DNA from 4 places in the Mesorhizobium sp. P2_D6 genome. Region 3 is predicted to be linked to each of the others. Evidence: predicted binding sites of a transcription regulator. Region 3 holds the regulator's gene; each other region holds the start of a gene.
The links. Region 3 encodes LexA, which represses DNA repair genes until DNA is damaged. Its sites were predicted from a motif close to TGTTCNNNNTGTGTTCNG; they were not measured.

Region 1 (3,209 bases), 270 kb from region 3:
GCGCGCGGTGTAGCCGACATTGTCGAGGTCGTTGTGCTTGCCGCCGGCGCGCACGCTTTTCTGCGCCGTGGTGGCGCGCGAATAGGGCCGCTTCTCCAGGCCGGTGAAGACGTTCTTGAACTGCACCATGCCGGCATTGGTGAACATCAATGTCGGGTCGTTGCGCGGCACAAGCGGGCTCGAGGCCACGACCTCGTGGCCCTCCTTGCGGAAATAGTCGAGGAATGTCGACCGGATCTCGTTCACGCCACTCATGACTGCTGCCTTTTCGCGAAAACCGCCGGCACGGCCGGCGGAAACTGGTCTCTGCTTCTTAGAAGATCGACTTGGCCTTTTAGCGGGCAGGCTTCACCCTGTCCAGAAACACGGAATTGGGCCAATCCAGCAGCTGCAAGGCTGCCTTCACACTTGCCCAAAAACGAAAACCGCCGGCGCGAAGGCCGGCGGTTTGGAACGCGATTACTAAAGAACTCTGTTACTTAAGCATTCGATAATAGACCGGATTTATGGCCGAACTCTGGCAACTGCCTTACATGGCGCCGGATTCTTCCTCGAAGCCGTCGTCCTCGCCGCGCTCAGGGCCGCCATTTTCGAGGAATTTCTCGGCAATCAGCCCTGCATTCTGCCTGAGCGCCAGTTCGATCTCGCGCGCCGTGTCGGGATTGTCGCGCAGGAACAGCTTGGCGTTCTCGCGGCCCTGGCCGAGGCGCTGTGAATTGTAGGAGAACCAGGCGCCTGACTTCTCGACCACGCCGGCCTTGACGCCGAGGTCGACCAGTTCGCCTGTCTTGGAGACGCCTTCGCCATACATGATGTCGAACTCGACCACCTTGAAGGGCGGCGCCAGCTTGTTCTTGACCACCTTGACGCGGGTCTGGTTGCCGACGACCTCGTCGCGGTCCTTGACCGAGCCGATGCGGCGGATGTCGAGGCGCACCGAAGCGTAGAATTTCAACGCGTTGCCACCGGTGGTGGTTTCGGGCGAGCCGAACATGACGCCGATCTTCATGCGGATCTGGTTGATGAAGATGACCATGGTGTTGGAGCGCGAGATCGAGGCGGTCAGCTTACGCAGCGCCTGGCTCATCAGACGCGCCTGCAGGCCGGGGAGCGAATCGCCCATTTCGCCCTCGATTTCAGCGCGCGGCGTCAGTGCTGCCACCGAATCGACAACCAGCACGTCGATGGCGCCGGAGCGGACCAGCGTGTCGCAGATTTCCAGCGCCTGCTCACCGGTGTCGGGCTGCGAGATCAGGAGGTTCTCCAGGTCGACGCCGAGCTTGCGTGCATAGACCGGGTCAAGCGCGTGCTCGGCATCGACAAAGGCGCAGATGCCGCCCTTCTTCTGGGCTTCGGCAACCGTGTGCAGCGCCAGCGTCGTCTTGCCCGAGCTTTCCGGCCCATAGATCTCGACGATGCGGCCGCGCGGCAGGCCGCCGACGCCGAGCGCGATGTCGAGGCCAAGCGATCCGGTCGGCACGGTTTCGATCTCGACGACCTGCTCATTGGCCCCCAGCCGCATGATCGAGCCCTTGCCGAAGGCGCGCTCGATTTGCGACAGCGCCGCGTCCAGAGCCTTTGATTTGTCCACCGCTTTGTCCTCTACAAGCCGCAAAGAATTCTGAGCCATGATACATCACCCCTTGGTCGTCAATGAAGGCCGGACAATCCGTAATCCCTGCCCAGTTTGTACCTTTTTTGTTCTCGTTTGGCAAGAGGGGTCAAATATCTGAAAAACAATCTTTATCCTGATTTGTTCTTTTTTTGTCTCGTGGTTTGGTTTTCGGACGCTTTCCGCATTGGGCCAGACGGTCCGGCGGTTTGGCTCCGCCCGAATCGCTGGCTTGCCTGCGAAGCTCCGCCGCACAGCCTAGAGCAGTTCGCTGTTTCATGGAAACAGCGAACTGCTCTATCTCCTTTTGACGCAATTCCGGACGGAAAACCGTTTCACACTTTTCCTGGAATTGCTGGACGCTTGTGCGGCAGGAATAACAAAGGTCATATCGCCGGCATGGTGAAATCTGCAAAAATCCTGGCGGTGGGCGGCGCCCATATCGACCGGCGCGGCCAGGTGTCGGGCGATTACGTGCCTGCGGCGTCCAACCCCGGCACGATGCGCGAGGATGTCGGCGGCGGCGTCTTCAACGCGCTGCGCAGCCTCGTGCGGCGCGGCGTCTCGGCCTCGCTGATGTCGATGCGCGGCGGCGATGCGGCGGGCGAGACGGTGTCGCGTGCCATCGCTGAAGCCGGCATCGCCGATCTGTCGGCGGTGTTCCTCGACCGCACCACGCCAAGCTATACGGCGCTGATCGACCGTGACGGCGAGCTGATCACCGGCTTTGCCGACATGGCGCTCTATGATCTGGCGTTCCCCAAGCAGATCCGCCGCTCCAAGGTGCGCGAGGTGGTCGCCGAGGCCGACGCGGTGCTGTGCGACGCCAATCTGCCGTCATCGGCGCTGGAGCGGCTGGTGGGCCTAGCCGCCGGCAAGCCGGTCTATGCCATCGCCATTTCGCCGGCCAAGGTGGTGCGGCTGATCCCGGTGCTGAAGGAGCTCGCGCAGGTCTTCATGAACCGGCGCGAGGCCATGGTGCTGGCCGGTGTCGGCGCGAATGCCACCGAGCGAGAGACCGTCGACGGTTTGCGCTGCAGCGGCCTCAGGAGTGGCGTGGTGACGGCGGGCGATGGCCCGGTGCTGGGTTTCGACGAAGCCGGCGCCTTTTCGATCCTGCCGCCGGCCCCCAGAAAGGTCGCCGACGTCACCGGCGCCGGCGACGCGCTGGCCGGTGCTACCATCGCTGCCCTGCTGCGCGGCCTGGCCCTGCGCCAGGCCCTGCGCGAAGGCGTGGCCGCGGCAACGCTCGCCATCGAAAGCGCTGACGCCGTTCCGGCCTTCACCGCCGCCACCTTCAACGAGGCGCTGGCCCTTGTGCCCGACGCACAGGAAATGGCATGAGGGCGGCGAATTGCCATTGCCGGAGCGCGCCGTCTACGGGGACGCGCAGCACTTCGGACCGGAGACCGTCATGACCCCGCAAAGCGCCCGCCCCTTCATCGACATCCACCCGCCGGTGGCCGAGGCGCTCGCCGCCGGGCGCCCCGTGGTGGCGCTGGAAAGCACCATCATCACCCATGGCATGCCCTACCCCGACAATGGCGCCATGGCGGCCAATGTCGAAAAGATCATTTTGGACAATGGTGCGGTGCCG
Region 2 (3,209 bases), on a different contig from region 3:
GATGTCGTTGTCGGCCCTGGCCGGCGCGCTGAGGCCGAGCATTGCGGCCGCGGCGAGGCAAGCCGCCATCGCAAGCGCCCGCATTGGGCGCAGCCCTTTCGTCATCCGATATGCATGAAGTCCCGACATCTGTCCCGTCCCTCGCCCGGTCCCCACCGGCAGTTATGGCTGGTCCCGCGCAGGAACCTGGTATTCCTCGACCTGCGTGCCGCGCGTCACGATGATCGTCTTGAATTTCGGCTTCTCAGGCTCCTTGGTCGCGGCCGTGAACAGCGCGCCGGCAGCAGCCTGGACGCCGGACGCGACCGACCCGCCGAAGGATGAGATGGTGGTGACGCCGTCCTTTGCGGCACCGCCGTCGGCGGAGGAGCGGAGCGACAGCGACAAGGTGCCGACGGTGCGGGCAAGCGCCACTTTCTGCGCGCCGTCCGTTGTTACCTCGATGGTTACGGAATTGGCGATCTGCGGCGTGGTCTGGCGCTCGTCGGCGCCCTGCCCGACGGTCAGCACCCTGGCGTCGGAGACGACGATTTCGGAGGTAACGGTCGAACCGGCCGCGCCTTGCGCATTCTTGGCCACTTCCTGGATTTCGCCGGCATCGCGTGTCAGCACCACGTCGACGCGGTCGCCCGGCATCACGAAGCCGCCGACACCGGCGATCTCGTCGGTGCGGATGGTCACCGCCCGCATGCCGGGCGTCATCATGTTGGACAGCGTCGCGCGGCCGTTCGGCCCCGACAGCTTGCTGAGCAGCACCGGCTCGTTGATCTCGATCGGCGACAGCACAACACGGCTGCCTTCGGCAAGCAATGCGTTGATGGTGGTGAAGGCGCCCTGCGGCACGGACTCTTCCGACCATGGGATTTCAGTGAGCTGTGCGCGGTCGAGTTCCATGCCGTAACGCAGCGGTGCGTTGGCCACCACAATGGTCTTAAACTCAACTTTTGGGGTCACGGGCGCCGGGATCGCCGCCGTCTTTTCCTCGGCATCGGTCCTGGCCTGGCTCTTGACCCAGAAATCCGCGGCAAAGATCGAGATCGCGCCGAAGACGGCGGCGATGCCGATCATGGTTATGGCCTTGCCCCTCACAACTAACCCCTGACACCCTGATGGTCTTTTGTTTATTGAGGCCCACACTAGGCCGCTTGGTTAAAGATTCAGGAATCCCGACCGGTCCCCACGGACCTATTTCCGCCGGCTTGGTTATCGAAAGGTTTTAGGATAAGAAGGGGTTAAATCCCCGAACGTAACAGGAACTTTGGTCGCTTGGCGCTGAAAAGCGTGGCAGTATCGACGGGTGATTCGCGGCACCGGATTCTATGGCAGGCATGGACGACAACAACGATCTTTTCGGCAATCTGGAAAAGCAGCCCCAACCGACCCGGACAACGGCGCGCCCAGCTGATCCGCTGGTGCAGGCCGCGAAGCGTCCCGTTGCGACCAAGGATGGCAGCGAAGGCTACAGCGCTGCCGACATCGAGGTGCTGGAAGGGCTGGAGCCGGTGCGGCGCCGTCCCGGCATGTATATTGGCGGCACCGATGACAAGGCGATGCACCATCTGTTCGCCGAGGTCATCGACAATTCGATGGACGAGGCGGTCGCCGGCCATGCCACCTTCATCGACGTCGAGCTTTCGGCCGACGGGTTTCTGACCGTTACCGACAATGGCCGCGGCATCCCGGTCGATCCGCATCCTAAATTCAAGAAGCCGGCGCTCGAAGTCATCATGACGACGCTGCATTCGGGCGGCAAATTCGACTCCAAGGTTTATGAGACCTCGGGCGGCCTGCACGGCGTCGGCGTCTCCGTCGTCAATGCGCTGTCGGACCATCTCGAAGTCGAAGTGGCGCGAGGCCGCCAGCTCTACCGCCAAAGATTCTCTCGTGGCGTTCCGGTGAGCGGGCTGGAGCAGCTCGGCGAAGTGCACAACCGCCGCGGCACCAAGATCCGCTTCCATCCCGACGAGCAGATCTTCGGCAAGGGCGCAGCCTTCGAGCCGGCGCGGCTCTATCGCATGACGCGCTCGAAAGCCTACCTGTTCGGCGGTGTCGAGATCCGCTGGAGCTGCGATCCGTCGCTGATCAAGGAAAAGGACCAGACGCCGGCCAAGGCGGAGTTCCATTTTCCCGGCGGCCTGAAGGACTACCTCAAGGCATCGCTCGGCGACGACTTCCAGGTGACGCGGGAAATCTTCGCCGGCAAGAGCGAGAAGCAGGGCGGCCACGGCTCGCTGGAATGGGCGGTGACCTGGTTCGGCGGCGACGGCTTCATCAACTCCTACTGCAACACCATCCCGACCGGCGAAGGCGGCACGCACGAAGCCGGCTTCCGCAATGTGCTGACACGCGGGCTTCGCGCCTATGCCGATCTCGTCGGCAACAAGCGCGCCTCGATCGTCACCTCCGAAGACGTCATGATCTCGGCGGCAGGCATGCTGTCGGTGTTCATCCGCGAGCCGGAATTCGTCGGCCAGACCAAGGATCGGCTGGCGACGATCGAGGCCATCCGCATTGTCGAGACCGCCATCCGCGATCCCTTCGACCATTGGCTGGCCGACAATCCGCAGGAAGCCTCCAAGCTTTTGGAATGGGTGATCGCGCGCGCCGACGAGCGGGTGCGCCGGCGTCAGGAAAAGGAAGTGTCGCGCAAGAGCGCGGTGCGCAAGCTCAGGCTACCCGGCAAGCTCGCCGACTGCACGCAGAATGCCGCAGCCGGCGCCGAGCTGTTCATCGTCGAAGGCGACTCGGCCGGCGGCTCGGCCAAGCAGGCGCGCGACCGCGCCAGCCAGGCCGTCCTGCCGCTGCGCGGAAAAATCCTCAACGTCGCCAGCGCCGGCAACGACAAGCTGGCCGCCAACCAGCAGATTTCGGATCTGATCCAGGCGCTCGGTTGCGGCACGCGCTCGAAATATCGCGACGAGGATCTGCGCTACGACCGCGTCATCATCATGACCGACGCCGACGTTGACGGCGCCCATATCGCGTCGCTGCTGATCACCTTCTTCTACCAGGAAATGCCGGGCCTGGTGCGCGACGGCCATCTCTATCTGGCGGTGCCGCCGCTCTATTCGATCCGGCAAGGCGGCAAGGTCGCCTATGCCCGTGACGATGCGCACAAGGACGAGCTGTTGCGCACCGAATTCACTGGCCGTGCCAAGGTCGAAATCGGCCGCTTCAAGGGCCTGGGCGAGATGATGGCCGCGCAGCTC
Region 3 (3,209 bases):
GAAGGGCGATGTGCTGGGCACAGCGCGCATCGCCGGCATCATGGCGGCCAAGAAGACGCATGAGCTGATCCCGCTCTGCCATCCGCTGCTGTTGACCAAGGTGTCGGTCGACATCGAGCCGGACCCCGCTTTGCCCGGCCTCAGGGTCACCGCGCTCGCCCGCGTCACCGGCAAGACCGGGGTCGAGATGGAGGCGCTGACCGCGGCATCCGTGGCCTGCCTGACCATATACGACATGGCCAAGGCGGCCGACCGCGCCATGGTGATTTCCGGCATAAGGCTGGTGGAAAAGACCGGCGGCAAGTCCGGCGACTACAAGGCGGGTTCGTAAATGGCGCTGGTTCCGGTCGCCGAGGCGCTTCAACGCCTCCTCGACGGCGCTGCGGCGCTACCGGGTGAAAGCATCGCGCTGGCCGATGCGGCCGGCCGGGTGCTGGCGGAGCCTGTCGTGGCGCTACGCACCCAGCCGCCCTTCAACGCCTCAGCCATGGACGGCTATGCCGCGCGGGCGCAGGATGTGGCATCCGCCCCGACGCGGCTTTCGGTGATCGGCATGGCGCCGGCCGGCCGCGGCTTTGCCGGCTCAGTCGGCAGGGCGGAGGCTGTCCGCATTTTTACCGGCGCGCCGCTGCCCGAAGGTGCCGACACGATCGTCATCCAGGAGAATGTCCGCGACCTTGGCAATGGCCATATCGAGGTCACCGAGCCGACCGCAAAAGACTGTAATATCCGCCGTCGTGGATTGGATTTCTCGCAAGGCGACCTGCTCCTGCAACAAGGTCGCGTGCTCGATCCGGCCGCATTGTCGCTTGCGGCGTCGGCCAATCATCCACTGCTCAACGTCGTGCGCCGGCCGCTGGTCGCCATCATCGCCACCGGCGACGAGTTGCTGCCGCCGGGGCGTGACCCCGGTCCGGATCAGATCATCTCCTCCAACGCTTACGGCGTCGCGGCCGCCGCGCAGTCTGTCGGCGCCGAAGCGCTTGATCTCGGCATCGCGGCAGATCGCAAGGCCGACATAGCGGCGCTGGTGCGCAAGGCGGTCGCGGCAAAGGCCGACGTCATCGTCACGCTCGGCGGCGCCTCGGTTGGCGACCACGACCTCGTGCACGACGTGCTGACCGGCGAAGGCATGAAGCTCGATTTCTGGAAGCTCGCCATGCGCCCGGGCAAGCCGCTGATGTTCGGGCGTCTCGGCGACATCAGGTGCATCGGCCTGCCCGGCAATCCCGTGGCGAGCCTGGTCTGTTCGCAGCTGTTCTTGAAGCCGCTTTTGGCGCAGCTCGGCGGCCGCACGTACCGGCAGGACATCCGCCCGGCGCAGCTTGGCGCCGCGATGGCGGCCAATGATCTGAGGCAAGACTATGTGCGCGCCGTGGTGAGCGAAGAAACCGGCGCACGGGTGGCGACGCCGTTCGGCATCCAGGATTCCTCGATGCTGAGAATGCTGGCCGACGCCAACGGCTTGATCGTGCGCGAGCCCTTCGCTCCGGCCGCCGCCGCGGGTGCCGCCTGCAGCGTCCTGATGTTACGCTGAACAAAACGTCAACACATTCATTAAACTTTAAAAGGTTGCGGAACACAACTGGAACAGATAGTGTTTGTTCTGGGTTTGTTTTTTCCGATTCTGGTTTCAGAACCCGTGGGGGCCGCGATGCTGACGCGTAAACAACATGAACTTCTGATGTTCATCCATGAACGCCTGAAGGAGAGCGGAATCCCGCCGTCTTTCGACGAGATGAAGGAGGCGCTCGACCTCGCGTCCAAGTCCGGCATTCACCGCCTGATCACGGCGCTTGAGGAGCGTGGCTTCATTCGCCGGTTGCCGAACCGGGCGCGCGCGCTCGAGGTGCTGCGGCTGCCCGACTCGATCGCACCCGGCCTCAATGCGGCGAAGAAGTTTTCGCCAAGCATCATCCAGGGCAGTCTCGGCCAAGGCGGTCAGGGCCAAGGCGGTCTCGGCCGCCAGATCAAGCCGGCCTCCTCGTCTCGTTCGATGTCGGCCGGCAATGACGACGCCGTTTCCGCGGTGTCGATCCCGGTGATGGGCCGCATCGCCGCCGGTGTGCCGATCGACGCAATCCAGCACCAGACGCATTCGATCTCGGTGCCGCCGGACATGATCATGGGCGGCGAACACTATGCGCTCGAGGTCAAGGGTGACTCGATGATCGAGGCCGGCATTTTCGACGGCGATACGGTGATCATCCGCAATGCCGATACGGCGAGCCCCGGCGAGATCGTGGTGGCGCTGGTCGATGAAGAGGAAGCGACGTTGAAGCGCTTCCGCCGCAAGGGCGCCTCGATCGCGCTGGAAGCCGCCAACCCGGCCTACGAAACCCGCATCTTCGGGCCGGACAGGGTCAAGGTGCAGGGCAAGCTGGTCGGCCTGATCCGGCGCTACTGAGCCGGCTTACTTTTCGAGCCGCTTGTAAGGCGGCAGACCGCGTGCTTCGCGTGAGAAGCGGCGTTGCTCGTGCCAGGGACGATAGGGCTTGTCGACGGCGAAACGGATCATTGGCGCTGTCGCGGCCGATTGTGGGTCGAAGAAGACGGCGGCACTGCCATCGCGGGCAAGTTGCTTCTTGGTCACGACCAGCACCAGCGGGTCGCGGCACGGATTGTAGGCGGTGGCGTCGTCGATGACGATCAGGCTCGCGAAAGCGCAGGCTGGCCGCGCTGTGTTGCGGTCTTTTGCCAGCGCGATGATGGCTCCGGCCGGATGCCGGGCAATGCAGAGATTGCCTGTGCAATAGAAGGGCGAGCCTGGCGGCAGGTCGAGCGGGTCTAGATCGAACCGCGTGTCCGTTGCCTCGAAAATCTCAGGCGGGATAATGGTTTCGGCTCTCAATGCCCGTTTCCAATTATCGGTGGTGAATTCGTTCCAGCGTTCCCGGTTGAGCGCGAGTTCGCCGCCGCCGATCGGCAATGCCACCAGATGCGCATCTTCCGAGATAAGCAGATCGGGCGTGCGCACCTGTGGCACAGTCAACAGGCCGGCCAGCGCGAAAGGCACGGCCGCCAGCCTCAGCCACGTGGTGGCCATGGTGGCGATGACGAGGGCGACCGCCACCAGCAGCACCGAGCGGATAGAGATCAGGCCGACGGCATCGACCGGCGAACGTTCGGAAATCCAGGCGGAGATGGCGATCATCGCCGCCAGGCCCTTGCCCATCACATAAAGGAACGGTCCATCGGCGCCGAACGGC
Region 4 (3,209 bases), on a different contig from region 3:
GAGGTCGGAGTGCTGGGCCGGCGCGATCTTGCGGTAGTCGGGGAGCGCGCAGGCTTCCCACAGCAGCGCCACGCGCTTGGCGTTGGTGGCGAGCGCGCGGATGTCCTCGTCGCGGGAGAGATGCTCGAGCGCCTGCGCATCGACCGCCGGCAGCGCCCGCGTCAACCCTTCGACCGGGGCGTTGGTCTCGATCGAACGCTTCAGTGCGTCGAGGCTGGCGAAATCGAAATGCGCGGTGCGCCATTGCAGCACCTTCACCGGGTCGAACTCATGACCCTCGATGCGCTTGACCAGTTCCTCGTCCAGCGGATCGACCTGGCCGGTGACGCCGAATGTGCCGTCACGCAAATGTCGGCCGGCGCGGCCGGCAATCTGGCCGAGCTCAGCCGCCGTCAGATTGCGGTACTGGTAGCCGTCGAATTTGCGGTTCTGGGCAAAGGCGACATGGTCGAGATCGAGGTTGAGACCCATGCCGATGGCGTCGGTGGCAACGAGATAATCGACGTCGCCCGCCTGGAACATTGCCACCTGGGCGTTGCGGGTGCGTGGGCTGAGGGCGCCGAGCACGACGGCAGCGCCGCCCTGCTGGCGGCGGATCAGTTCGCCGATGGCGTAGACCTCGTCGGCGGAGAAGGCGACGATGGCGGTGCGACGCGGCAGGCGGGTCAATTTCTTCGAGCCGGCATAGGCGAGGTGCGACAGCCGCGGCCGCGTCACCACCGAAACGCCCTTCAGCAGGCGCTGCAGAATGCCATGCATGGTGGCGGCACCAAGCAGCAGCGTTTCCTGGCGGCCGCGCAGATGCAGGATGCGATCGGTGAAGATGTGGCCGCGTTCGAGGTCGCCGGCAAGTTGCACCTCGTCGATGGCGACGAAGGCGGCGTCGGTCTCGCGCGGCATGGCCTCGACGGTGCAGACCGAATATTTCGCGCCGGGCGGCTGGATTTTTTCCTCGCCGGTGATCAGCGCCACCTTGTGGGCGCCGACCTTTTCACAGACGCGGGCGTAGACTTCTCGCGCCAGCAGCCGCTGCGGCAGGCCGATGATGCCACTCTCATGCGCGACCATGCGCTCGATGGCGAGATGGGTCTTGCCGGTGTTGGTCGGACCCAGCACGGCGGTCACGTCGCGGCCCGACAGGATCAGCGGCTGGGTGTGTTTCGGCTGGATGTTCATCGGCCCGGAAATGAGGCTTTCTGCATCGTGTTGTCGGGAGCGCGCCTCGCATGGCGCGTATGACACGCGACACATAGGGATTTCGGGCGCGAAGCGAAAGCGGAATGTTCCGGCCGTCAGTTCGCGAGTCTCGTTCGAGGTCCGGATTCGCTCCCGATTAACAGTTGGAACGAGTCTGGAACGAATCGGCTACGAATCAGTGACTCCAGCAGATTCAGCTTTTGTTCACGGCTACATGTGGATTTTGCGACCGGGAGTCTCACCACATGCTGAATCCATTGAACTGGCCCGATTCATGCAGGGCGGGCCTTGCCATTAACCTTCGCCAGCGAAGAATGGCCACTGCTCAGCGGTCATTGGCCAAGGTTATGAAATTATTGTCTTTTCTTAACCCAGCTTTAACCATTTGGCAGAGCTTTTCGGCCTTCGCCACTAACGTTTCGGTCAAAGCCGGAACGAATCGGAGACGAATCAGCGATGGGCGGGTTTTCCCGATTTGTTCACCCCAATATGTTGTGTTATCCACAGCTTGCCCACCGAGAATTCACAGCTTGTGAAGCGAGTTTCGCACAGCCTGAGCCGGCGCCGTTAATCTTTGCGTGCCGGAACGGGGCAGTGCCGACATGGAAGCCTGAGAGCGTTGCCTGTCGACGACGAAAAAACGGGCGCGAGCCGGCCCGTTTTTTCTCTCAGGCGAAATGCTGTCGCTCAGGCGAAGTACTGGCCGCCATTGGCGGTGATGGTCGAGCCGGTGATGAAGCCGGCGTCCTCGGAGGCGAGGAAGACGACGCAGCGCGCGATCTCTTCCGGTTCGCCGAGGCGGCCGACCGGGATCTGCGGCAGGATGCGCTCGTTGAGCACCTTCTCGTCGATCGCTTTGACCATCTCGGTGGCGATGTAGCCGGGGCAGATGACGTTGACGGTGATGCCCGCGCGAGCGCCTTCCTGGGCAAGCGCCTTGGAGAAGCCGATGTCGCCGGCCTTGGCGGCGGAATAGTTGACCTGGCCGGCCTGGCCCTTCTGGCCGTTGATCGAGGAGATGGTGATGACGCGGCCGAACTTGCGGTCGCGCATGCCGCCCCACAGCGGATGCGTCATGTTGAAGACGCCGGAGAGGTTGGTGTCGATGACTTCTTTCCACTGCTCGCGCGTTAGTTTGTGGAACATGGCGTCGCGGGTGATGCCGGCATTGTTGACCAGCACCGAGACCGGGCCGAGATCGGCCTCGACCTGTTTGATCCCGGCGGCGCAGGCATCGTAGTCGGCGACCGACCATTTGTAGGTCTTGATGCCTGTTTCCCCGCTGAACTTCCCCGCAGCCTCGTCATTGCCGGCATAGTTGGCAGCAACCGTGTAACCCGCATTCTTAAGGCCGATCGAAATGGCGGCGCCGATGCCTCGCGATCCACCGGTGACGAGCGCTACTTTGGTCATGAAGTTCCTCCTCCCTAAAGTTTTTGGTGAATGGTCAATTTGGTGAATGGTCAATAGTGAATGGTGAATGGCGAGCGATGTGCCGCCTTCGACCATTCACCATTGCCTATTCACCATTCACTCTTTTCACAGCGCTTCCACGCACAAGGCGACGCCCATGCCGCCGCCGATGCAGAGCGTGGCGAGGCCCTTCTTAGCGCCGCGGCGGCGCATCTCGAAAACCAGCGTGTTGAAGACGCGCGCGCCGGAGGCGCCGATCGGATGGCCGATGGCGATGGCGCCACCATTGACGTTGACGATCGACGTATCCCAGCCCATGCCCTTGTTGACGGCACAGGCCTGTGCGGCGAAGGCTTCATTGGCCTCGACAAGGTCGAGGTCCTTGACCGACCAGCCGGCCTTCTCCAGCGCTCGCTTCGAAGCGGGAATAGGTCCGGTGCCCATGATCGCCGGATCGACGCCGGCGGTCGCCCATGACGCGATGCGCACCAGCGGGGTGATGCCGCGCCTTGTGGCTTCGGCCTCGGTCATCAGCAGCGCGCCGGCAGCGCCGTCATTGATGCCGGACGCGTTGGCGGCGGTCACCGTGCCGTCCTTGT

Region 1: the regulator LexA is predicted to act here: its motif matches at 1,689-1,706, upstream of recA (recombinase RecA).
Region 2: the regulator LexA is predicted to act here: its motif matches at 1,241-1,258, upstream of parE (DNA topoisomerase IV subunit B).
Region 4: the regulator LexA is predicted to act here: its motif matches at 1,342-1,359, upstream of AC1D1L_RS10170 (helicase-related protein).

What each region holds. Positions count from the first base shown of each region.
Region 1 covers NZ_JBFUEG010000003.1:401,678-404,886, forward strand. The annotation lists gene alaS (alanine--tRNA ligase) at 1-255, opposite strand, end outside; gene recA (recombinase RecA) at 530-1,630, opposite strand; gene AC1D1L_RS08355 (carbohydrate kinase family protein) at 2,012-2,956, shown strand; gene AC1D1L_RS08360 (pseudouridine-5'-phosphate glycosidase) at 3,027-3,209, shown strand, end outside.
Region 2 covers NZ_JBFUEG010000005.1:168,987-172,195, forward strand. The annotation lists gene AC1D1L_RS12830 (type II and III secretion system protein family protein) at 1-84, opposite strand, end outside; gene cpaB (Flp pilus assembly protein CpaB) at 163-1,068, opposite strand; gene parE (DNA topoisomerase IV subunit B) at 1,329-3,209, shown strand, end outside.
Region 3 covers NZ_JBFUEG010000003.1:129,036-132,244, forward strand. The annotation lists gene moaC (cyclic pyranopterin monophosphate synthase MoaC) at 1-331, shown strand, start outside; gene AC1D1L_RS06980 (molybdopterin molybdotransferase MoeA) at 332-1,537, shown strand; gene lexA (transcriptional repressor LexA) at 1,655-2,407, shown strand; gene AC1D1L_RS06990 (ComEC/Rec2 family competence protein) at 2,414-3,209, opposite strand, start outside.
Region 4 covers NZ_JBFUEG010000004.1:105,609-108,817, reverse strand. The annotation lists gene AC1D1L_RS10170 (helicase-related protein) at 1-1,176, opposite strand, end outside; gene phbB (acetoacetyl-CoA reductase) at 1,885-2,610, opposite strand; gene AC1D1L_RS10160 (acetyl-CoA C-acetyltransferase) at 2,737-3,209, opposite strand, start outside.